One region of the Bacillus carboniphilus genome, then DNA from elsewhere that is predicted to be linked to it. Evidence: a T-box and tRNA genes for the amino acid it is inferred to sense, from the RefSeq annotation. Region 1 holds a T-box; the other regions hold tRNA genes.
The links. The T-box of region 1 lies ahead of thrS (threonine--tRNA ligase). A T-box ahead of a tRNA ligase gene usually reads a tRNA of that ligase, here a tRNA-Thr.

Region 1 (7,091 bases):
GGCATTTGAAAATCTAGCTGAATCGTAGCGCACTGATGACTTCGTTTTAAAGCATCTTTAATATGAAAATCAATTTTCGGACCATAAAAGGCCCCGTCCCCTTCATTTAGCTGATAATCTATTTTTAAATCATCCAGTACTTTTTTTAATGACCCTTCAGAGATTTCCCAAAGATGATCATCACCTGATGAATTCTCCGGACGAGTTGAAAGCTCTACCGAATAATCAAAGCCAAACGTACGATACACTTGATCTATTAAACCAAAGACCTGCTTAATTTCATTTTCTATTTGGTCTTCACGAACAAAGATGTGAGCATCATCTTGACAAAATGTACGGACCCGAAGCATTCCATTTAATGCACCACTATATTCGTGACGATGAACTTGACCGAACTCTGCCATCCGAATTGGTAAATCACGATAGGAATAAAGACTGTTTTTAAATACCAGCATATGACCAGGACAATTCATTGGTTTCATGGCAAACGTAGCCTGATCAACTTCAGAAAAATACATATTCTCTTGATAATGATCCCAATGACCGGACTTTTCCCATAATTGTTGATTCATCATTAATGGAGTACGAACTTCGTCATAACCAGCATTTGTTTGTAGCCCACGAGAAAAATTTTCTAGTTCATTTCGAACGATTTGTCCTTTTGGCAAATAAAATGGCATTCCTGGTGCATCCTCTGAAAACATAAATAGCTCTAATTGTTTTCCTAGCTTACGATGATCTCGTTTAGCTGCTTCTTCTAGGAAATTCACATACTCATTCAAATCTTGTTTCCTTTGAAATGCGACCCCATAAATACGTTGAAGAACTTCGTTTTGACTATCTCCTCGCCAATAGGCACCTGATACATGAGTTAGTTTAAATGCTTTTATCAATCCAGTTGAGGGAAGATGAGGACCACGACAAAGATCAATAAATTCCCCTTGTTGATATAATGTTATTTTTTCATCTTTAGGTATGTCTTTTAAAATTTCTAATTTAAATGGTTCACCTTGTTCTTTAAATAAGTTCTCAGCCTTTTGATAAGAAACTTCAACTCGCTTAATGGCTAAATTTTCATGAACAATTTTCTCCATCTCTTTTTCAATATCCAGTAAGTCTGCCTCATTCAAATGATGATCTAGTTTAAAATCATAATAAAAACCATCTTCAACCACGGGGCCTATCGTTAACTTCACATCCCCATAGAGTCTTTTCACAGCTTGTGCCATTACATGCGCTGAAGAATGTCTTAAAATATTTAAACCTTCTTTCGAATCCATTGTTAAAATAGAAAGTGTTGAATCCTTTTCAAGCTGATAGCATAAATCAACCAGTTTCTCATCTACTTTCCCTGCTATGGCTTTCTTTCTTAAGCTTGAACTAATTGACTCTGCCACTTCTTTTACTGTAATTCCTTTTGGAAATATCTTTGATTCTCCGTCAGGTAATTGAACTTTAATTAATTTTTCATTCATTTCAATAAACACCCCTTTTATATATTAAAAAACGCACTCATCCCTATAACAAGGGACGAATGCGTTAGTTTCGTGGTTCCACCCAATTTCCCATAAGTAAAAAATACTTTTGGCTTTGGTGCTGTAACGTAGCTTTTACGGTATTGGATACTTTGATTCACCAATACAGCTCAAAGGTGGTAAATTATTTTCCTAAGCTAGGAAGCTCTCACCTTTCCTTCCCTCTCTAATAACCGTAAAAATAATCCTTGTCCTCTTCATTGCTTTTATTTTGTAGAATAAAAAACGCACTCATCCCTATAACAAGGGACGAATGCGTTAGTTTCGTGGTTCCACCCAATTTCCCATAAGTAAAAAAATACTTTTGGCTTTGGTGCTGTAACGTAGCTTTTACGGTATTGGATACTTTGATTCACCAATACAGCTCATAGGTGGTAAATTATTTTCCTAAGCTAGGAAGCTCTCACCTTTCCTTCCCTCTCTAATAACCGTAAAAATAATTCTTGTCCTCTTCATTGCTTTTAACATGAACTAAGTTAAATTATTTCATATGCTACAATATTCCCCCATAATTAGCAACCTTTTTTTAAAAAAACTTTCATGATATTATGATCAGCTAGTTTTGAAAGGATGTATTATAATAAAAAACAAACAATATTTTACCATCGAATCTTTTGGAGGCGAAATGATGAGAACTATAGGGCTACTTGGTGGGATGAGCTGGGAATCTTCAGCAATCTATTACAAATTAATTAATGAAAGAGTGAAAGAAAAGCTTGGTAAACTTCATTCTGCAAAAAGTATCATGTACTCTGTTGATTTTCAACTGATTAAAGACCTTCAATTTGAAGGAAAGTGGTCCAAAGCAACAGTTGAACTTATTAAAGCAGCCAAATGTGTTGAAAAAGGTGGAGGAGATTTTTTAATCATTTGTACGAACACCATGCATAAAATGGCTGAAGAAATTCAAGGTGCGATTTCAATACCCGTTCTTCATATTGCAGATACGACTGGGGAAGAAATTGAGAAGTCCGGAATAAGAAAAATAGGATTACTAGCAACGAAGTTTACGATGGAACAGGAGTTTTATAAGGGACGATTACAATCTAAATATGGAATAGACGTAATTATTCCTAATGAAGAAGAGCGGATTATGATTCATGATATTATTTACAATGAACTATGTCTTGGTGACATACGTACCGAATCTAGACAAATATATAAAGAGATTATCGACCGACTAATTGAACGTGGAGCTGAAGGTATTATCCTTGGTTGCACCGAGATTACAATGTTAATTAAAGAACAAGATATCAACATTCCGGTCTTTGATACAACCAAAATTCATGCAATAAAAGCTGCTGATTATGCGATGAATAAGTGATTATTTTACAATAGAGGGGATCTCCAGAATTTAGAGGGTTGATACTTATTGATTATCACTCTTCCGTATCAACATTTTAAATCTTGTTTCACAATCTTGCCCGGTAATGGAATCATCTAAATTGCTAATTTTTTCACATAATCAATTAATATAAGTTTATCTGTACCTTGGTATTCCCCCCACCTTTTCATACCCTAGTTTTTCATAAAAGTGATGATTCCTTTTGTTTAAATGCGGAGTGTCTAAACACCATTTCATTGCTGAGAGAAATTCTTTCTCAATCAAATTCATAATGTCCGTACCGAATACTTTATTTTGATATTTAGTAGACAGGAATATTCTATTGAGTTTAAACCTGTTATTGGTTAAATCTCTAATGTCAATACCACCAACTATTTCATCATCATTCTATATTGTGTAGTATAAAAAGATTTCTATTTTCTTAAGTAGTCTCTCTATTGGTTCATTAACACGACTTGTTCCGTGGTCTTGGTACTTTTTTAAATCCTCTGCAAACTCTTCTTTCTGAATCTCTAAAAGCTGTTGTGCCTCACTTTCTTTTTTTCTTTTTATTGTTAACACTATACCTAGCCTTCTTTCATCTATTAGATTATCCTGAATTCAACTTAGTACTAAATATTTCTGTTGACTATGATCATCCAAAAAAATCCTTTATTAATATAAAAGGGTATATTCCGGTTAAAGTCTTTAGTTAATTCATAGAATAAAATAATAACGAAATATTTATTTTTGAAGGAACAAATATGTTTTATAACTCATTCTTTAACCAGTTCAATAATATAGGAATTTGATCGGCATAACTTCTAATTTCATTTATTGTTGCTGTTACCTGTTCCGTCCCCATTTTCTTATCTTCCTCATCTGTACACTCAATCCCTAGCGATCTTTTCAGGCTGTATTCAAGCCAGTCTAGTTTACCAAGAAAACCAAGTGATAATACCTTTCTCCAATCGGCGTTTACTTGACCGTATCGCGTTTGATAGCTTTGTATAAATGTGCAGAACTTTTGTTTATCAATCTCTCCTTTTTCTTTAGTTGACCAGTAGATTGCTGTTTCAACTAAATCATGATGAGGATTAATAAAACCAGCTGATTCCCAGTCAATAAGGACTGGTTTATCAAAATTCCACATAACATTTTTAGAATCCAGATCCCTATGGCTAATGACCATATTAGACGCCAGAACATCCTCCGCCTCATTCGCCGCTAAATTCCAACCCTTAAGGTTATCGAAATTTAGAGAGAGGATGTCAACCCATTCCATATATTGTTTCTTTCCTCTTTGCAAATAATAGTCCCAATTTATTAAGTGATTATTTTCATGTTTATCATTTGTTATCTTTAATTCACTAAAATCAGTCTTATGTATATCCGCAAGAATTCCTCCAATCTTTTCACAATGACTATTATTAATATTCACTTGATTTAAAGTTACACCCTCTATCCAATTAAATACAAGATAGTATTGTCCATTCACGTTTTGAATGAAATCATCCGTCGTGTTTCTAGTCGAGAGAGCTGGTATATTTTTAGAAAGAAAATAGGCTATCTTTTCAGCGTTCACATAATTTCTAAGCGCATTCGGTCTTTTCATTATTTCTGGGTTTAGTAGCTTTACTGCATACTTCCCTTGAGTAGTTTCAACGGAAAACATTCGATGTAAAAGTCCTCCAGAGATAGGCTTAGGTTCATTCACTAGCTCACCAAGAAGAGACGTTCGGCATATATCCTTAAAGTCCAACTTATAACTGATATCTCCCATTTTAAATCATCCCTTTCTGTTTAAAATAACGAGTAAACAATCTTTATTAGCTGTAAACTCTATGCCTGACAGGATAGGAAAAGAGGTTATTAAAGACACCAATTTATTTATATCTTATATTGCTTTATTAAAACATTCACTATCAATGATGAATTCCAATAAGATTCCACTCCATTCTAAACATTCAACACTATATTTAAGGTTTTTGTTTCTTGTTACACTAAAACCTATTCATAAACTCTTACCAATTTTAGCATATTATTATTTTCGCTACTCATTAAACGAAATAAAAACACTAATCTTCTAACCGATTAGCTCAAAAACAAATTTAAAAAACGACTGAGTTTTCCATAATATTAATACCCTATTCATATTTCACTTTAAACCGCCCCTGCTGATGAAGCTGCCGCTTGATCCGACTTCACACAATCAATAGCAACAACTAGTGCAATTATAATGGTCTCCATCTGTTCATCTATTACTTGAACTTTGTAGCTATCCCCCCCATGTGAACCATTCCTTGTTGACTTTTCCAATGATTTCACCATGCTGTAACACTTGAAACTCCATATCCCACCAATTCCCATGCACTTCAATACCTTCTGTAGCAATGGTATAACGAGCCTTAAAAAGAGAAAGCTCCTTCTTTATCGTTAATACCTCTCGACCGTTCACCTCAACAATAAATTTCGGTAAAAAGCTAAACACCTTTTTCGTAATGATTGCTACTTCATTTCTTGTTGCATTCATTATCGAGAAAGTCTTAGGAACTTTCATAAAGCTACCTTCTACATAATATACATCCTTTTCCTCATGATCCTTGACTGTAAATTTCTCGCTAAGACTAAATACCTTTTGTTTTATAAAAAGCTGTCTCATCCTTATACCTCCCCAAAAAACAATCTAATAGTATTTACGTTTGATCCGTCTATAGGTTCCAAAATTATGTATTAATTTTTTGATCTTTTAAAGCGCCTTTTATTAAATCTAACCCTTTATAAAGAACGATGTTGATTTTTAACTAAAGAAAGTGAACTCCAGATTTGGTGGAGTTCACTTGTTTAATTTTAACTATTTTCTATACGCTTTATACCAATGGAAAGGTTGAACTTCCTCTAAAGTTTTAAAAAGAATTTCGTTACTTGGAGTGTAAATACCAACTTTTACTTTTGGTCCCCAATAAAAAAAGCCTTTCTTGACATACCCCACAAGGTGTTAGGATTTTATATTCTGCTTTTTCATGATCTCTTACTACACAAATAGAATGAGTAATTTGAGTCTCAAGTTTATGAGCTTCTAAAATAGCTCCTGTTTCAATGCATAACTCTGTGGAAGCATTAATATTTTCAGGAGAAACACTCGTTAAGATTTTCCGGTCTATTGTGTACATAGCCGCAGCACCACCCCAACCTATTGGGTATCTTTTCTCTATTAGTGCTACTGCTTCTTCATAGAGTCTTTTTTTCTATATTCATTTTAACACCTCATATTCCATATTGAGAGTAACTCATATGGAAATTTTATTAGCCTCAGTTTATCATTGGTGGTGTCTATTGAGAACAGACCGCTTTCAATGATTAATGTCGTTACTGTGGTATCGTTATTAAGTTATTCGTTTAATCAACAAACAATTTCTTTACCTTCCCACCATTCGAAACCAATTTGTGAGACTGTTTCAGTTCGACTTCCAATAAATAACACTAAGTTTGTCCCTGGTTCCAAAATGATCCTTCCTTCAGCTGTTTCAAAAAAAGTGGAGTGTGGTGTCAAAGCTCTTGAGCCAATATTCGTTCCTCCAACCGGCACACCTTGAACACTTGGGTTAAAATGAATTTGCCCCATGGGTTGATTAGGCGAACCTACATTAACACTAGTCACTTTTGTAGACTCAAACTTAGCACCAGGAGGCTCGGAATTTAAATATAAATCCGCTCTAACAAGATCGGTTGAAAAATTAGCTAATACAATTACATTGATGAATAAGTTAACATTCGAATCTGGTGGATTGAACAATTGTACCCAGGCATTCGTATTTGTGTTCGGAATTAAGTCTGACGATGATCCAGCAAATAAAACGCCTTTCGTACTTTCAAACGCATCATTTCCAACCGTTATAACTGGTCTTATTTTATCAATTCAAATCTATCCCTCCTAAAAAATCTTCACAATTGATTTTTATTATCACATTTTAGTGAGTAGAACTTTTTTGAGAAGACTTCAAATTAAAGCCTAGGCGATACCTTCAATCATTAATCTAAATTTTCCTTTATAGTAGTGCGTATTCAATAAGTAGGGAAAAAAGGACGCTGAATAGAAAAGCTGAAACCCTTTGTTCACGCTAGGGCGAGCATAAGGCGAACATAACGTGAAGGTGTTTTTTACCTTCACTAAATGTTTGACTATTTCTGAAGATCTACTAAGAACAGTCACGTCCTGTGACTAACGTAGA
Region 2 (7,091 bases), 420 kb from region 1:
CCGGCGAGTTACGATCCTATGCAAGGTTAAGCTGATAAGGCGGAGCCGTAGCGAAAGCGAGTCTTAAGTAGGGCGAATAGAGTATAGGGTCGTAGACCCGAAACCAGGTGATCTACCCATGTCCAGGGTGAAGTTCAGGTAACACTGAATGGAGGCCCGAACCCACGCACGTTGAAAAGTGCGGGGATGAGGTGTGGGTAGCGGAGAAATTCCAATCGAACTTGGAGATAGCTGGTTCTCTCCGAAATAGCTTTAGGGCTAGCCTCAAGATGAGAGTTATGGAGGTAGAGCACTGATTGGACTAGGGGCCCTCATCGGGTTACCGAATTCAGTCAAACTCCGAATGCCAGAAACTTATTCTTGGGAGTCAGACTGCGAGTGATAAGATCCGTAGTCAAGAGGGAAACAGCCCAGACCGCCAGCTAAGGTCCCAAAGTATACGTTAAGTGGAAAAGGATGTGGAGTTGCTTAGACAACCAGGATGTTGGCTTAGAAGCGACCACCATTTAAAGAGTGCGTAATACTCACTGGTCGAGTGACTCTGCGCCGAAAATGTACCGGGGCTAAACGTATCACCGAAAGCGCGGACTGTTCCGTATGGAACAGTGGTAGGAGAGCGTTCTAAGGGCGGTGAAGCCAGACCGGAAGGACTGGTGGAGCGCTTAGAAGTGAGAATGCCGGTATGAGTAGCGAAAGAGGGGTGAGAATCCCCTCCACCGAATGCCTAAGGTTTCCTGAGGAAGGCTCGTCCGCTCAGGGTTAGTCGGGACCTAAGCCGAGGCCGAAAGGCGTAGGCGATGGACAACAGGTTGATATTCCTGTACCACCTCCCCACCATTTGAGTGATGGGGGGACGCAGGAGGATAGGGTAAGCGCGGCACTGGATCGCCGCGTCCAAGCAGGTAGGCTGATGAGTAGGCAAATCCGCTCATCATGAAGGCTGAGTTTGTGATGGCGAGGGAAATAGAGTACCGAAGTTCCTGATTCCACACTGCCAAGAAAAGCCTCTAACGAGGTGGGAGGTGCCCGTACCGCAAACCGACACAGGTAGGCGAGGAGAGAATCCTAAGGTGATCGAGAGAACTCTCGTTAAGGAACTCGGCAAAATGACCCCGTAACTTCGGGAGAAGGGGTGCTCTGGTAGGGTGCAAGCCCGAGAGAGCCGCAGTGAAAAGGCCCAGGCGACTGTTTAGCAAAAACACAGGTCTCTGCGAAGCCGTAAGGCGAAGTATAGGGGCTGACGCCTGCCCGGTGCTGGAAGGTTAAGGGGAGCGCTTAGCGTAAGCGAAGGTGTGAACCGAAGCCCCAGTAAACGGCGGCCGTAACTATAACGGTCCTAAGGTAGCGAAATTCCTTGTCGGGTAAGTTCCGACCCGCACGAAAGGCGCAACGATCTGGGCACTGTCTCAACGAGAGACTCGGTGTAATTATAGTACCTGTGAAGATGCAGGTTACCCGCGACAGGACGGAAAGACCCCGTGAGCCTTTACTGTAGCCTGATATTGAATGTTGGTACAGCTTGTACAGAATAGGTAGGAGCCTTGGAAGCCGGAGCGCTAGCTTCGGTGGAGGCGTCTTTGGGATACTACCCTGGCTGTATTGACCTTCTAACCCGCACCCGTCATCCGGGTGGGAGACAGTGTCAGGTGGGCAGTTTGACTGGGGCGGTCGCCTCCTAAAAAGTAACGGAGGCGCCCAAAGGTTCCCTCAGAATGGTTGGAAATCATTCGTAGAGTGTAAAGGCACAAGGAGAACGACTGCGAGACCTACAAGTCGAGCAGGGACGAAAGTCGGGCTTAGTGATCCGGTGGTTCCGCATGGAAGGGCCATCGCTCAACGGATAAAAGCTACCCCGGGGATAACAGGCTTATCTCCCCCAAGAGTCCACATCGACGGGGAGGTTTGGCACCTCGATGTCGGCTCATCGCATCCTGGGGCTGTAGTCGGTCCCAAGGGTTGGGCTGTTCGCCCATTAAAGCGGTACGCGAGCTGGGTTCAGAACGTCGTGAGACAGTTCGGTCCCTATCCGTCGTGGGCGCAGGAAATTTGAGAGGAGCTGTCCTTAGTACGAGAGGACCGGGATGGACGCACCGCTGGTGTACCAGTTGTCTTGCCAAAGGCATCGCTGGGTAGCTATGTGCGGAAGGGATAAGTGCTGAAAGCATCTAAGCATGAAGCCCTCCTCAAGATGAGATTTCCCATCTAGCAATAGAGTAAGATCCCTGAAAGATGATCAGGTTGATAGGTTCGAGGTGGACGTGTGGTGACACATGGAGCTGACGAATACTAATCGATCGAGGACTTAACCACACACATGCGATTCTTGTTACCCTTCGTTATTTAGTTTTGAAAGAATGAAAAAACACTTGATTTTTTCTTCATTCCTAGTATAATAAGATTTGTGTTGCTTTTAAAAAGAATTAATAATTTAGCGATTAAAACAAAGTAAGAAGAAAAAGGGTTTTGAGAGGTAAATAGTTTAAGGAATCAACTGAGGAGAGGTTTGAGCGTACTTCAGTACGTGACGGCGTCGACGAAAGAAGATGACAAAAAAATGCGCCTTTTCAAATGAAGCCTAAGTTAAGAATAAAAGGGTTTTGAGAAACAAGCAGTTTGAGGAATTAACTGAGGAAACCGAGGAGCGTACTCCAGTACGTGACGACGTTGACGAAAGAAGATGACAAAAAAATGCGCCGTTTATCAAAAGCCGTAAACCATATGTCTGGTGATGATGGCAAAGAGGCCACACCCGTTCCCATGCCGAACACGGAAGTTAAGCTCTTTAGCGCCGATGGTAGTTGGGGGTCTCCCCCTGTGAGAGTAGGACGTTGCCAGGCTAATATTGATCCGCAGTAGCTCAGTGGTAGAGCATTCGGCTGTTAACCGAACGGTCGTAGGTTCGAATCCTACCTGCGGAGCCACTTGGAGAGGCTGTCCGAGAGGTCGAAGGAGCACGATTGGAAATCGTGTAGACGGTTAACGCTGTCTCAAGGGTTCGAATCCCTTGCTCTCCGCCAGTTCACTAGATTTTAAAATATATGGCCCGTTGGTCAAGCGGTTAAGACACCGCCCTTTCACGGCGGTAACACGGGTTCGAATCCCGTACGGGTCACCAAGATTAACGGAGGATTAGCTCAGCTGGGAGAGCACTTGCCTTACAAGCAAGGGGTCGGCGGTTCGATCCCGTCATCCTCCACCATTAATTCAAGAACAACTAATATTACCGCGGGGTGGAGCAACGAGCAAAAGCATCGTCGAATCACACAGCAAGTTGTACCGATCAAGTAGCATCAAAGAGTAAACAACCTGAGATCGGGACAGTCCATGCTAACTAAGAGCATAGAATAACAATATACTTTATTATTATCGCGGGGTGGAGCAGTCTGGTAGCTCGTCGGGCTCATAACCCGAAGGTCGCAGGTTCAAATCCTGCCCCCGCAACCAAAAGGTCCCGTGGTGTAGCGGTTAACATGCCTGCCTGTCACGCAGGAGATCGCGGGTTCGATTCCCGTCGGGACCGCCATATAATACATAGGCTTGGTAGCTCAGTTGGTAGAGCAATGGACTGAAAATCCATGTGTCGGCGGTTCGATTCCGTCCCAAGCCACCACTAATGATTATTTTATATGCCGGGGTAGCTCAATTGGTAGAGCAACTGACTTGTAATCAGTAGGTTGGGGGTTCAAGTCCTCTCGCCGGCACTGTCTGAAATTTCATATGGAGGGGTAGCGAAGTGGCTAAACGCGGCGGACTGTAAATCCGCTCCCTCAGGGTTCGGCGGTTCGAATCCGTCCCCCTCCACCATTTTTGATAGGGGTATAGTTTAAAGGTAGAACAGAGGTCTCCAAAACCTCCGGTGTGGGTTCGATTCCTACTACCCCTGCCAATTAATTAATTTTTCAACTATATATGGCGGTTGTGGCGAAGTGGTTAACGCACCAGATTGTGGCTCTGGCACTCGTGGGTTCGATTCCCATCAATCGCCCCATTTGCTGATATAGTTTTAATTGAATGAATGTAATTATACAGGTAATATATGAAGTATAATCACAAAAAATCATCTTGCGATGTAAATTCATGAAGCTTAGTCGAAGAAGGTTATTCATGGAACTAACATTCTATAAGTAGTATTTATTTTTATTGTTATGTCAATGATTCTTCTTGAAGTAACTCAATGAAGCATATTCAAAAAATCATTGTGCGAAGTACATTCATGATGTTTAATCGAAGAAGGTTATTCATGGAGATTATTCAATGGGCTATAGCCAAGCGGTAAGGCAACGGATTTTGATTCCGTGATGCGCTGGTTCGAATCCAGCTAGCCCAGCCATTCTTTTTAGTATAATATGAATAGAAAATCATATATATAATATATACTTGCGGAAGTAGTTCAGTGGTAGAACATCACCTTGCCAAGGTGGGGGTCGCGGGTTCGAATCCCGTCTTCCGCTCCAAAGTGGCGGCATAGCCAAGTGGTAAGGCAGAGGTCTGCAAAACCTTTATCACCGGTTCAAATCCGGTTGCCGCCTCCATTACCCATGCCGGGGTGGTGGAATTGGCAGACACACAGGACTTAAAATCCTGCGGTAGGTGACTACCGTGCCGGTTCAAGTCCGGCCCTCGGCATTAATCAAATACTTTTTTAGCCGGTGTGGCGGAATTGGCAGACGCGCACGACTCAAAATCGTGTTCCTTATGGAGTGTCGGTTCGACCCCGACCACCGGTATCATATTTCAAGTTTATTTTTGTTTATTAACATTGAATATTTTGTAATATCAACGTTTCTCAATTGTGGGAAACGTTTTTTGTGTTTATTAACTATTTAGACTACCTGAAATCTATTATGAACACAACCGTACTTTTCGGAACGGTATTCCGGTTTAAAAATGTTACTGCATAACATGATAGATAGATTATTCTAAACTGGATGGGATTTTACAGGTTATTATAGAGTAAAATCTTTGATTGTTTAAGCAACGTTAATACGGTTCATACTAATTTATAATTAATTCTAAGAAAAGAGGTTGAAGAGGATGAGAGAGAAGATAGAAGAATTTTTAAGCAGGGAATTAGTCCTTGAGCGAGAAATATACGAAGAACTATTGGAACACCATAAAAACAAACTAAAGAATAGTGAAAGCATAACAGGTACGCTAGAGGATGTATTTGTAGCGGAATATCAAGCAAAGATTAATCTCCTTCACCAACTGGAAATTAGGTATATTGAATTTTTCAAAAAAGAATTAATAGGTAAAAGTAAAGATTACCCCGCTTAAATAATTTAATTTCTTGAGGTGTTAAATGTTTAGAGTCAATTATTCGTGGAATAATTGACTCTTATGCATCTCAAATATTTAGTAAATGACTGCTAATGAACAGTCCATTTATAGTGTCTTACTCGAATTCCATCTCAATAATCTTTCCAGTATTAGGATGAACTAAAAAGGCAGTACCTGGATGAAAATCGAAACTATAAAAAGCTAATACAAAATTGTCGGTTCCACCAAATGGAGCAATATTTCTATCAGAATCTCCTGGTTTTACAATCTCAATATTTCTCTCAGACTCTAACTCTTTTACCTTTTCATATGCTTCTTGAAAAGTGAATTCAGGTTTTATTGAGAAATAAGATATTGGTGCGATACAAAAGAAAAGTAAAATAATAATCACTTTTTGATAATTTTTCTTAATCCTGTTATAAATTAAAATCTTACTGTCTTTTTCGAAAGCTCTAAATACGGCTAATGGCTGAAAAATTAGGAATACATATAATGCAGAGGAATTCATCACATTTTTGTATAGAGTTTCATTAATATAAGATAACAATATAAATTCAATGATGGTAACAAATCCAGCAATCCCTGTAAAAATATTTCTTTTAGTAATAATGCGTTTTCCTGTTTGTTTTTTAAAATCAAATACTGTTGTTGCAATAAAAAGAGCCCATATTATGATGATAAAAACTAGAATATAAATGTCACCTTTACCCATGTCCTTCCCTCGCTCATATCATTTGTTTTATCTATACTACTTACTTCAAATCTTCAGATTATATTTTTTATAGACCAGAAGGTTACACTTCAGTCTAATCAATAGTATTAAAGGTTTGCTAGAGTTAATTCACAAGGTGATAGCAATGATCAAAAGCCTTCATGTTATGATTTTCAATTGTATTCAGTTGTAAAAGGTTTTTAGCAATAATCATGTCTACTATATTTACTCTTCCATTCTTTCTATTTTAAACCCATCTAGTTTTCTTGAAATTTCTTTAAGTACTTCATTTCTTTCGGATTGGATTTGTAGAAACCTCATTAAAAGTGCGTGTTCAAAAAGTAGGGAAAAAGGACGCTGAAGAACGAGGCGGTCTGCTTAATGAACACAGGCTAAGTACAGCCACGTCGCGAGAGCAACGCCTGCGCTAGCCCGTCCTGGGCGTCGAAGCACTCACAGTGTACGTTAAGGAAAAGGATCACGAGCTAAATACGTCCCCACCCTAGGGACAACGCTCGTGCTAGCCAATCCTGGCGTCGGAGTGTCGGAAAAGCAAACCAACAAAGTTATTCAACCGACATTTTTTTAGGACTTTTTGAACAACCTCTAAAAACCAAATGATAAAGATTGCAGGCAATAAATATAATAGTATTGCGATCAGTGGAGCAATAGCAGCCCAGCCATAAGTCGAACCTCCTTTTCATTAGTGAATTATACCAGTATAAACAAAAAGATGATATACATCGTTTCAAACATACTTACTAAAGTCATAATAACGATCCTATGGTTTGATATTGGATGGGAATCAATCAATTGAGGTGATGTCGAAGTACCTCAAATATTGTGAAAATGTTCACAATTTATACTCATTTACATTTGGATACAAATGGTATACTTGAAGTGTAAAAGAATTGTTATATCTAAAAAGCATTGATGATTAATTGAGGAGGAAAAAAAATGAAGGCTTTTAAAGTGATGGAGATTAAAGAAAGCGTATTCAAGAATAATGATCATCAGGCTGATTTACTTAGGGAACAATTAAAAAAAGACAAAACTTTTTTATTGAATTTAATGTCTTCACCAGGATCGGGTAAAACAA
Region 3 (7,091 bases), 1.3 Mb from region 1:
AATGCTCTACCACTGAGCTACTGCGGAATAACAACAAAATATAATTTACCACCATAGTATACATGGTGGGCCTGAATGGACTTGAACCATCGACCTCACGCTTATCAGGCGTGCGCTCTGACCAACTGAGCTACAGGCCCATAATATGTATGGAGCGGGTGATGGGAATCGAACCCACGACATCAGCTTGGAAGGCTGAGGTTTTACCACTAAACTACACCCGCAATTTTTTATGGGGCGATTGATGGGAATCGAACCCACGAGTGCCAGAGCCACAATCTGGTGCGTTAACCACTTCGCCACAACCGCCATAATTCTAAAATGGTGGCTCGGGACGGAATCGAACCGCCGACACATGGATTTTCAGTCCATTGCTCTACCAACTGAGCTACCGAGCCTATATAGTAATATTTGTTAAAATGGCGGTCCCGACGGGAATCGAACCCGCGATCTCCTGCGTGACAGGCAGGCATGTTAACCGCTACACCACGGGACCACTTTTTTTAGTTTTGGTTGCGGGGGCAGGATTTGAACCTGCGACCTTCGGGTTATGAGCCCGACGAGCTACCAGACTGCTCCACCCCGCGATAGTATTAGTTATTTAATTATTCTATGCTCTTAGTTAGCACAGACTGTCCCGATCTCAAATTGTCTATTCAAGATGCTGCTCGATCGGTACAACTCGCTGTGGATTCGACGATGCTTTTGCTCGTTGCTCCACCCCGCGATAGTATTAGTTATTTAATTATTCCATGCTCTTAGCTAGCATAGACTGTCCCGATCTCAAATTGTCTATTCAAGATGCTGCTCGATCGGTACAACTCGCTGTGGATTCGACGATGCTTTTGCTCGTTGCTCCACCCCGCGATAGTATTAGTTATTTAATTATTCCATGCTCTTAGCTAGCATAGACTGTCCCGATCTCAAATTGACTATTCAAGATGCTACTCGATCGGTACAACTCGTTGTGGATTCGACGATGCTCTTGCTCGTTGCTCCACACCACGATAATATCAACAGTTTCTTAAAAAATAATATGGCGGAGGAAGAGGGATTCGAACCCCCGCGGGCTTTGACACCCCTGTCGGTTTTCAAGACCGATCCCTTCAGCCGGACTTGGGTATTCCTCCAAATTATGGTGGACCCTGTAGGACTCGAACCTACGACCGTTCGGTTATGAGCCGAATGCTCTAACCAACTGAGCTAAGGGTCCACATTCACATAATTTATTATTGGTAGCGGCGGAGGGGATCGAACCCCCGACCTCACGGGTATGAACCGTACGCTCTAGCCAGCTGAGCTACACCGCCAAAATATATCATTTTCATAATCTAAATATTTGGTGGAGCCTAGCGGGATCGAACCGCTGACCTCCTGCGTGCAAGGCAGGCGCTCTCCCAGCTGAGCTAAGGCCCCTTGTTAAAACATAATCGATCGTGGTCGGGAAGACAGGATTCGAACCTGCGACCCCATGGTCCCAAACCATGTGCTCTACCAAGCTGAGCTACTTCCCGTAAATGGCGCGCCCGAGAGGAGTCGAACCCCTAACCTTTTGATCCGTAGTCAAACGCTCTATCCAATTGAGCTACGGGCGCTAAATGGTGCCGAGGGCCGGACTTGAACCGGCACGGTAGTCACCTACCGCAGGATTTTAAGTCCTGTGTGTCTGCCAATTCCACCACCCCGGCATGGGGAATGATCTTGGAGCGGAAGACGGAATTCGAACCCGCGACCCCCACCTTGGCAAGGTGGTGTTCTACCACTGAACTACTTCCGCGTATCTTAATGCGGGTGAAGGGAGTCGAACCCCCACGTCACAAGGACACTAGATCCTAAGTCTAGCGCGTCTGCCAGTTCCGCCACACCCGCGAAATTCAAAATGGTGAGCCATGAAGGACTCGAACCTTCGACCCTCTGATTAAAAGTCAGATGCTCTACCAACTGAGTAATGGCTCTAAAAAACTCGTGGTGCCGGCAAGAGGACTTGAACCCCCAACCTACTGATTACAAGTCAGTTGCTCTACCAATTGAGCTACACCGGCGTATAAAAAGTGAACTATTATTTGATTTTTCTTTCTTAAAACGTCATCCCGACTTCTATTAGTTTATTCAAGATGTTGTTCAGTCGGTATGCTGATGCTTATTCTATGAAGCCTATTCGGTCGTGCTCTACCAATTGAGCTACACCGGCGTATATACCCAGACCTTACGGTCTTTGTTTTAAATATTATTAGATAACAATTTCATTTTAAATGGTGGAGGATGACGGGATCGAACCGCCGACCCCTTGCTTGTAAGGCAAGTGCTCTCCCAGCTGAGCTAATCCTCCAATGCTTGGCAACGTCCTACTCTCACAGGGGGAGACCCCCCAACTACCATCGGCGCTAAAGAGCTTAACTTCCGTGTTCGGCATGGGAACGGGTGTGACCTCTTTGCTATCGTCACCAAACATAGGGTTTACGACTTTTAATAAACGGCACATTTTTTTGTCATCTTCTTTCGTCAACGTCGTCACGTACTGGAGTACGCTCCTCGGTTTCCTCAGTTGATTCCTGAAATTACTCGCCTCTCAAACCCCTTGTCCCATTTTAGAGGGACAAAATATATTATACTTATTTTTATGATAATATCAAGCGTTTTTTCAAAAGAAAATTCATTCTTTCAAAACTAAATAACGAAGGGTGACAAGAATCGCATGTGTGTGGTTAAGTCCTCGATCGATTAGTATTCGTCAGCTCCATGTGTCACCACACGTCCACCTCGAACCTATCAACCTGATCATCTTTCAGGGATCTTACTCTATTGCTAGATGGGAAATCTCATCTTGAGGGGGGCTTCATGCTTAGATGCTTTCAGCACTTATCCCTTCCGCACATAGCTACCCAGCGATGCCTTTGGCAAGACAACTGGTACACCAGCGGTGCGTCCATCCCGGTCCTCTCGTACTAAGGACAGCTCCTCTCAAATTTCCTGCGCCCACGACGGATAGGGACCGAACTGTCTACGACGTTCTGAACCCAGGCTCGCGTACCGCTTTAATGGGCGAACAGCCCAACCCTTGGGACCGACTACAGCCCCAGGATGCGATGAGCCGACATCGAGGTGCCAAACCTCCCCGTCGATGTGGACTCTTGGGGGAGATAAGCCTGTTATCCCCGGGGTAGCTTTTATCCGTTGAGCGATGGCCCTTCCATGCGGAACCACCGGATCACTAAGCCCGACTTTCGTCCCTGCTCGACTTGTAGGTCTCGCAGTCAAGCTCCCTTGTGCCTTTACACTCTACGAATGATTTCCAACCATTCTGAGGGAACCTTTGGGCGCCTCCGTTACTTTTTAGGAGGCGACCGCCCCAGTCAAACTGCCCACCTGACACTGTCTCCCACCCGGATGACGGGTGCGGGTTAGAAGGTCAATACAGCCAGGGTAGTATCCCAAAGACGCCTCCACCGAAGCTAGCGCTCCGGCTTCCAAGGCTCCTACCTATTCTGTACAAGCTGTACCAACATTCAATATCAGGCTACAGTAAAGCTCCACGGGGTCTTTCCGTCCTGTCGCGGGTAACCTGCATCTTCACAGGTACTATAATTTCACCGAGTCTCTCGTTGAGACAGTGCCCAGATCGTTGCGCCTTTCGTGCGGGTCGGAACTTACCCGACAAGGAATTTCGCTACCTTAGGACCGTTATAGTTACGGCCGCCGTTTACTGGGGCTTCGGTTCACACCTTCGCTTACGCTAAGCGCTCCCCTTAACCTTCCAGCACCGGGCAGGCGTCAGCCCCTATACTTCGCCTTACGGCTTCGCAGAGACCTGTGTTTTTGCTAAACAGTCGCCTGGGCCTTTTCACTGCGGCTCTCTCGGGCTTGCACCCTACCAGAGCACCCCTTCTCCCGAAGTTACGGGGTCATTTTGCCGAGTTCCTTAACGAGAGTTCTCTCGATCACCTTAGGATTCTCTCCTCGCCTACCTGTGTCGGTTTGCGGTACGGGCACCTCCCACCTCGTTAGAGAGCTTTTTTCTTGGCAGTGTGGAATCAGGAACTTCGGTACTCTATTTCCCTCGCCATCACAGCTCAGCCTTCATGATGAGCGGATTTGCCTACTCATCAGCCTACCTGCTTGGACGCGGCGATCCAGTGCCGCGCTTACCCTATCCTCCTGCGTCCCCCCATCACTCAAATGGTGGGGAGGTGGTACAGGAATATCAACCTGTTGTCCATCGCCTACGCCTTTCGGCCTCGGCTTAGGTCCCGACTAACCCTGAGCGGACGAGCCTTCCTCAGGAAACCTTAGGCATTCGGTGGAGGGATTCTCACCCCTCTTTCGCTACTCATACCGGCATTCTCACTTCTAAGCGCTCCACCAGTCCTTCCGGTCTGGCTTCACCGCCCTTAGAACGCTCTCCTACCACTGTTCCATACGGAACAGTCCGCGACTTCGGTGATACGTTTAGCCCCGGTACATTTTCGGCGCAGAGTCACTCGACCAGTGGTATTACGCACTCTTTAAATGGTGGCTGCTTCTAAGCCAACATCCTGGTTGTCTAAGCAACTCCACATCCTTTTCCACTTAACGTATACTTTGGGACCTTAGCTGGCGGTCTGGGCTGTTTCCCTCTTGACTACGGATCTTATCACTCGCAGTCTGACTCCCAAGAATAAGTTTCTGGCATTCGGAGTTTGACTGAATTCGGTAACCCGATGAGGGCCCCTAGTCCAATCAGTGCTCTACCTCCATAACTCTCATCTTGAGGCTAGCCCTAAAGCTATTTCGGAGAGAACCAGCTATCTCCAAGTTCGATTGGAATTTCTCCGCTACCCACACCTCATCCCCGCACTTTTCAACGTGCGTGGGTTCGGGCCTCCATTCAGTGTTACCTGAACTTCACCCTGGACATGGGTAGATCACCTGGTTTCGGGTCTACGACCCTATACTCTATTCGCCCTACTTAAGACTCGCTTTCGCTACGGCTCCGCCTTATCAGCTTAACCTTGCATAGGATCGTAACTCGCCGGTTCATTCTACAAAAGGCACGCCATCACCCGTTAACGGGCTCTGACTACTTGTAAGCACACGGTTTCAGGATCTCTTTCACTCCCCGCCAGGGGTGCTTTTCACCTTTCCCTCACGGTACTGGTTCACTATCGGTCACTAGGGAGTATTTAGCCTTGGGAGATGGTCCTCCCTGCTTCCGGCAGGATTCCTCGTGTCCCGCCGTACTCAGGATCCACTCTGGAGAGAATGAGATTTTGACTACAGGATTGTTACCTTCTCTGATGGGCCTTTCCAGACCTCTTCATCTATCTCATTCCTTTGTAACTCCGTATAGAGTGTCCTACAACCCCAAGAGGAAACCTCTTGGTTTGGGCTAATTCCGTTTCGCTCGCCGCTACTCAGGAAATCGCGTTTGCTTTCCTCTCCTCCGGGTACTTAGATGTTTCAGTTCCCCGGGTGTGCCTTCCATATCCTATGTATTCAGATATGGATCCTACTCCATTACGAGTAGGGGGTTTCCCCATTCGGATATCTCCGGATCAAAGCTTACTTACAGCTCCCCGAAGCGTTTCGGCGTTAGTCCCGTCCTTCATCGGCTCCTAGTGCCAAGGCATCCACCGTGCGCTCTTTCTAACTTAACCGTTAGAATCTATCTTTTTGACTTTTCAGTAGTTCAAAAACTCTTGAAAAAATGACGGTCGAATAACTTTGTTGTCTCGCTACTCCACTCCTCATGTACAGAGTACGTACACTGTGGTGCTCATAGCTTCGACGCCTCGTTCTTCTCGGCCCTTTTCCCCTTCGCTTTTTGAACAAGATCTTTCAGTCATAAATCACAATTTTGATGTCTTGTCATTTCGTTATTTAGTTTTCAAAGAACGAAGTCTTTCTGTTTGAGAGATGATCTCTCAAAACTAAACAAACCAAAAAGAGTCTTTACGTTTATGTCTCGAAAGAGACAGTTTTCCTTAGAAAGGAGGTGATCCAGCCGCACCTTCCGATACGGCTACCTTGTTACGACTTCACCCCAATCATCTGTCCCACCTTAGGCGGCTGGCTCCCTAAAAAGGGTTACCCTACCGACTTCGGGTGTTACAAACTCTCGTGGTGTGACGGGCGGTGTGTACAAGACCCGGGAACGTATTCACCGCGGCATGCTGATCCGCGATTACTAGCGATTCCGGCTTCATGTAGGCGAGTTGCAGCCTACAATCCGAACTGAGAATGGATTTTTGGGATTGGCTTCACTTTGCAGCTTCGCTGCCCTTTGTTCCATCCATTGTAGCACGTGTGTAGCCCAGGTCATAAGGGGCATGATGATTTGACGTCATCCCCACCTTCCTCCGGTTTGTCACCGGCAGTCACCTTAGAGTGCCCAACTGAATGCTGGCAACTAAGATCAAGGGTTGCGCTCGTTGCGGGACTTAACCCAACATCTCACGACACGAGTGACGACAACCATGCACCACCTGTCACTTCGTCCCCCGAAAGGGAACCTTCTATCTCTAGAAGTAGCGAAGGATGTCAAGACCTGGTAAGGTTCTTCGTGTTGCTTCGAATTAAACCACATGCTCCACCGCTTGTGCGGGTCCCCGTCAATTCCTTTGAGTTTCAGTCTTGCGACCGTACTCCCCAGGCGGAGTGCTTAATGCGTTTGCTGCAGCACTAAAGGGCGGAAACCCTCTAACACTTAGCACTCATCGTTTACGGCGTGGACTACCAGGGTATCTAATCCTGTTCGCTCCCCACGCTTTCGCGCCTCAGCGTCAGTTACAGACCAGAGAGTCGCCTTCGCCACTGGTGTTCCTCCACATCTCTACGCATTTCACCGCTACACGTGGAATTCCACTCTCCTCTTCTGCACTCAAGTTCCCCAGTTTCCAATGACCGCTCGCGGTTGAGCCGCGAGATTTCACATCAGACTTAAAGAACCGCCTGCGCGCGCTTTACGCCCAATAATTCCGGACAACGCTTGCCACCTACGTATTACCGCGGCTGCTGGCACGTAGTTAGCCGTGGCTTTCTGGTTAGGTACCGTCAAGGTACCGCCCTATTCGAACGATACTTGTTCTTCCCTAACAACAGAGCCTTTACGATCC

Region 2: it has a tRNA-Thr gene. The T-box ahead of thrS (threonine--tRNA ligase) is inferred to sense a tRNA for this amino acid. The anticodon was not compared.
Region 3: it has a tRNA-Thr gene. The T-box ahead of thrS (threonine--tRNA ligase) is inferred to sense a tRNA for this amino acid. The anticodon was not compared.

The regions. Positions count from the first base shown of each region.
Region 1 covers NZ_CP129013.1:3,187,756-3,194,846, reverse strand. The annotation lists gene thrS (threonine--tRNA ligase) at 1-1,475, opposite strand, end outside; T-box leader at 1,524-1,745, opposite strand; T-box leader at 1,778-2,000, opposite strand; gene LC087_RS16600 (aspartate/glutamate racemase family protein) at 2,164-2,859, shown strand; gene LC087_RS19795 (GNAT family N-acetyltransferase) at 3,016-3,255, opposite strand; gene LC087_RS16595 (hypothetical protein) at 3,268-3,441, opposite strand; gene LC087_RS16590 (aminoglycoside phosphotransferase family protein) at 3,629-4,642, opposite strand; partial or broken gene LC087_RS16585 (LURP-one-related/scramblase family protein) at 5,023-5,521, opposite strand; partial or broken gene LC087_RS16580 (cytidine deaminase) at 5,714-6,117, opposite strand; gene LC087_RS16575 (DUF6143 family protein) at 6,263-6,769, opposite strand.
Region 2 covers NZ_CP129013.1:6,095-13,185, forward strand. The annotation lists rRNA gene LC087_RS00035 (23S ribosomal RNA) at 1-2,310, shown strand, start outside; rRNA gene rrf (5S ribosomal RNA) at 2,722-2,837, shown strand; tRNA gene LC087_RS00045 (tRNA-Asn) at 2,847-2,921, shown strand; tRNA gene LC087_RS00050 (tRNA-Ser) at 2,925-3,017, shown strand; tRNA gene LC087_RS00055 (tRNA-Glu) at 3,041-3,115, shown strand; tRNA gene LC087_RS00060 (tRNA-Val) at 3,124-3,199, shown strand; tRNA gene LC087_RS00065 (tRNA-Met) at 3,368-3,444, shown strand; tRNA gene LC087_RS00070 (tRNA-Asp) at 3,448-3,523, shown strand; tRNA gene LC087_RS00075 (tRNA-Phe) at 3,535-3,610, shown strand; tRNA gene LC087_RS00080 (tRNA-Thr) at 3,629-3,701, shown strand; tRNA gene LC087_RS00085 (tRNA-Tyr) at 3,720-3,804, shown strand; tRNA gene LC087_RS00090 (tRNA-Trp) at 3,813-3,886, shown strand; tRNA gene LC087_RS00095 (tRNA-His) at 3,913-3,988, shown strand; tRNA gene LC087_RS00100 (tRNA-Gln) at 4,256-4,330, shown strand; tRNA gene LC087_RS00105 (tRNA-Gly) at 4,380-4,454, shown strand; tRNA gene LC087_RS00110 (tRNA-Cys) at 4,459-4,532, shown strand; tRNA gene LC087_RS00115 (tRNA-Leu) at 4,541-4,626, shown strand; tRNA gene LC087_RS00120 (tRNA-Leu) at 4,646-4,727, shown strand; gene LC087_RS00125 (hypothetical protein) at 5,035-5,277, shown strand; gene LC087_RS00130 (hypothetical protein) at 5,396-5,992, opposite strand; gene hypB (hydrogenase nickel incorporation protein HypB) at 6,950-7,091, shown strand, end outside.
Region 3 covers NZ_CP129013.1:1,877,442-1,884,532, forward strand. The annotation lists tRNA gene LC087_RS09535 (tRNA-Asn) at 1-27, opposite strand, end outside; tRNA gene LC087_RS09540 (tRNA-Ile) at 64-140, opposite strand; tRNA gene LC087_RS09545 (tRNA-Gly) at 151-224, opposite strand; tRNA gene LC087_RS09550 (tRNA-His) at 234-309, opposite strand; tRNA gene LC087_RS09555 (tRNA-Phe) at 323-398, opposite strand; tRNA gene LC087_RS09560 (tRNA-Asp) at 421-496, opposite strand; tRNA gene LC087_RS09565 (tRNA-Met) at 511-587, opposite strand; tRNA gene LC087_RS09570 (tRNA-Ser) at 1,038-1,130, opposite strand; tRNA gene LC087_RS09575 (tRNA-Ile) at 1,137-1,213, opposite strand; tRNA gene LC087_RS09580 (tRNA-Met) at 1,234-1,310, opposite strand; tRNA gene LC087_RS09585 (tRNA-Ala) at 1,341-1,416, opposite strand; tRNA gene LC087_RS09590 (tRNA-Pro) at 1,438-1,514, opposite strand; tRNA gene LC087_RS09595 (tRNA-Arg) at 1,519-1,595, opposite strand; tRNA gene LC087_RS09600 (tRNA-Leu) at 1,600-1,688, opposite strand; tRNA gene LC087_RS09605 (tRNA-Gly) at 1,703-1,777, opposite strand; tRNA gene LC087_RS09610 (tRNA-Leu) at 1,787-1,869, opposite strand; tRNA gene LC087_RS09615 (tRNA-Lys) at 1,881-1,955, opposite strand; tRNA gene LC087_RS09620 (tRNA-Thr) at 1,967-2,042, opposite strand; tRNA gene LC087_RS09625 (tRNA-Val) at 2,254-2,329, opposite strand; rRNA gene rrf (5S ribosomal RNA) at 2,333-2,449, opposite strand; rRNA gene LC087_RS09635 (23S ribosomal RNA) at 2,702-5,633, opposite strand; rRNA gene LC087_RS09640 (16S ribosomal RNA) at 5,965-7,091, opposite strand, start outside.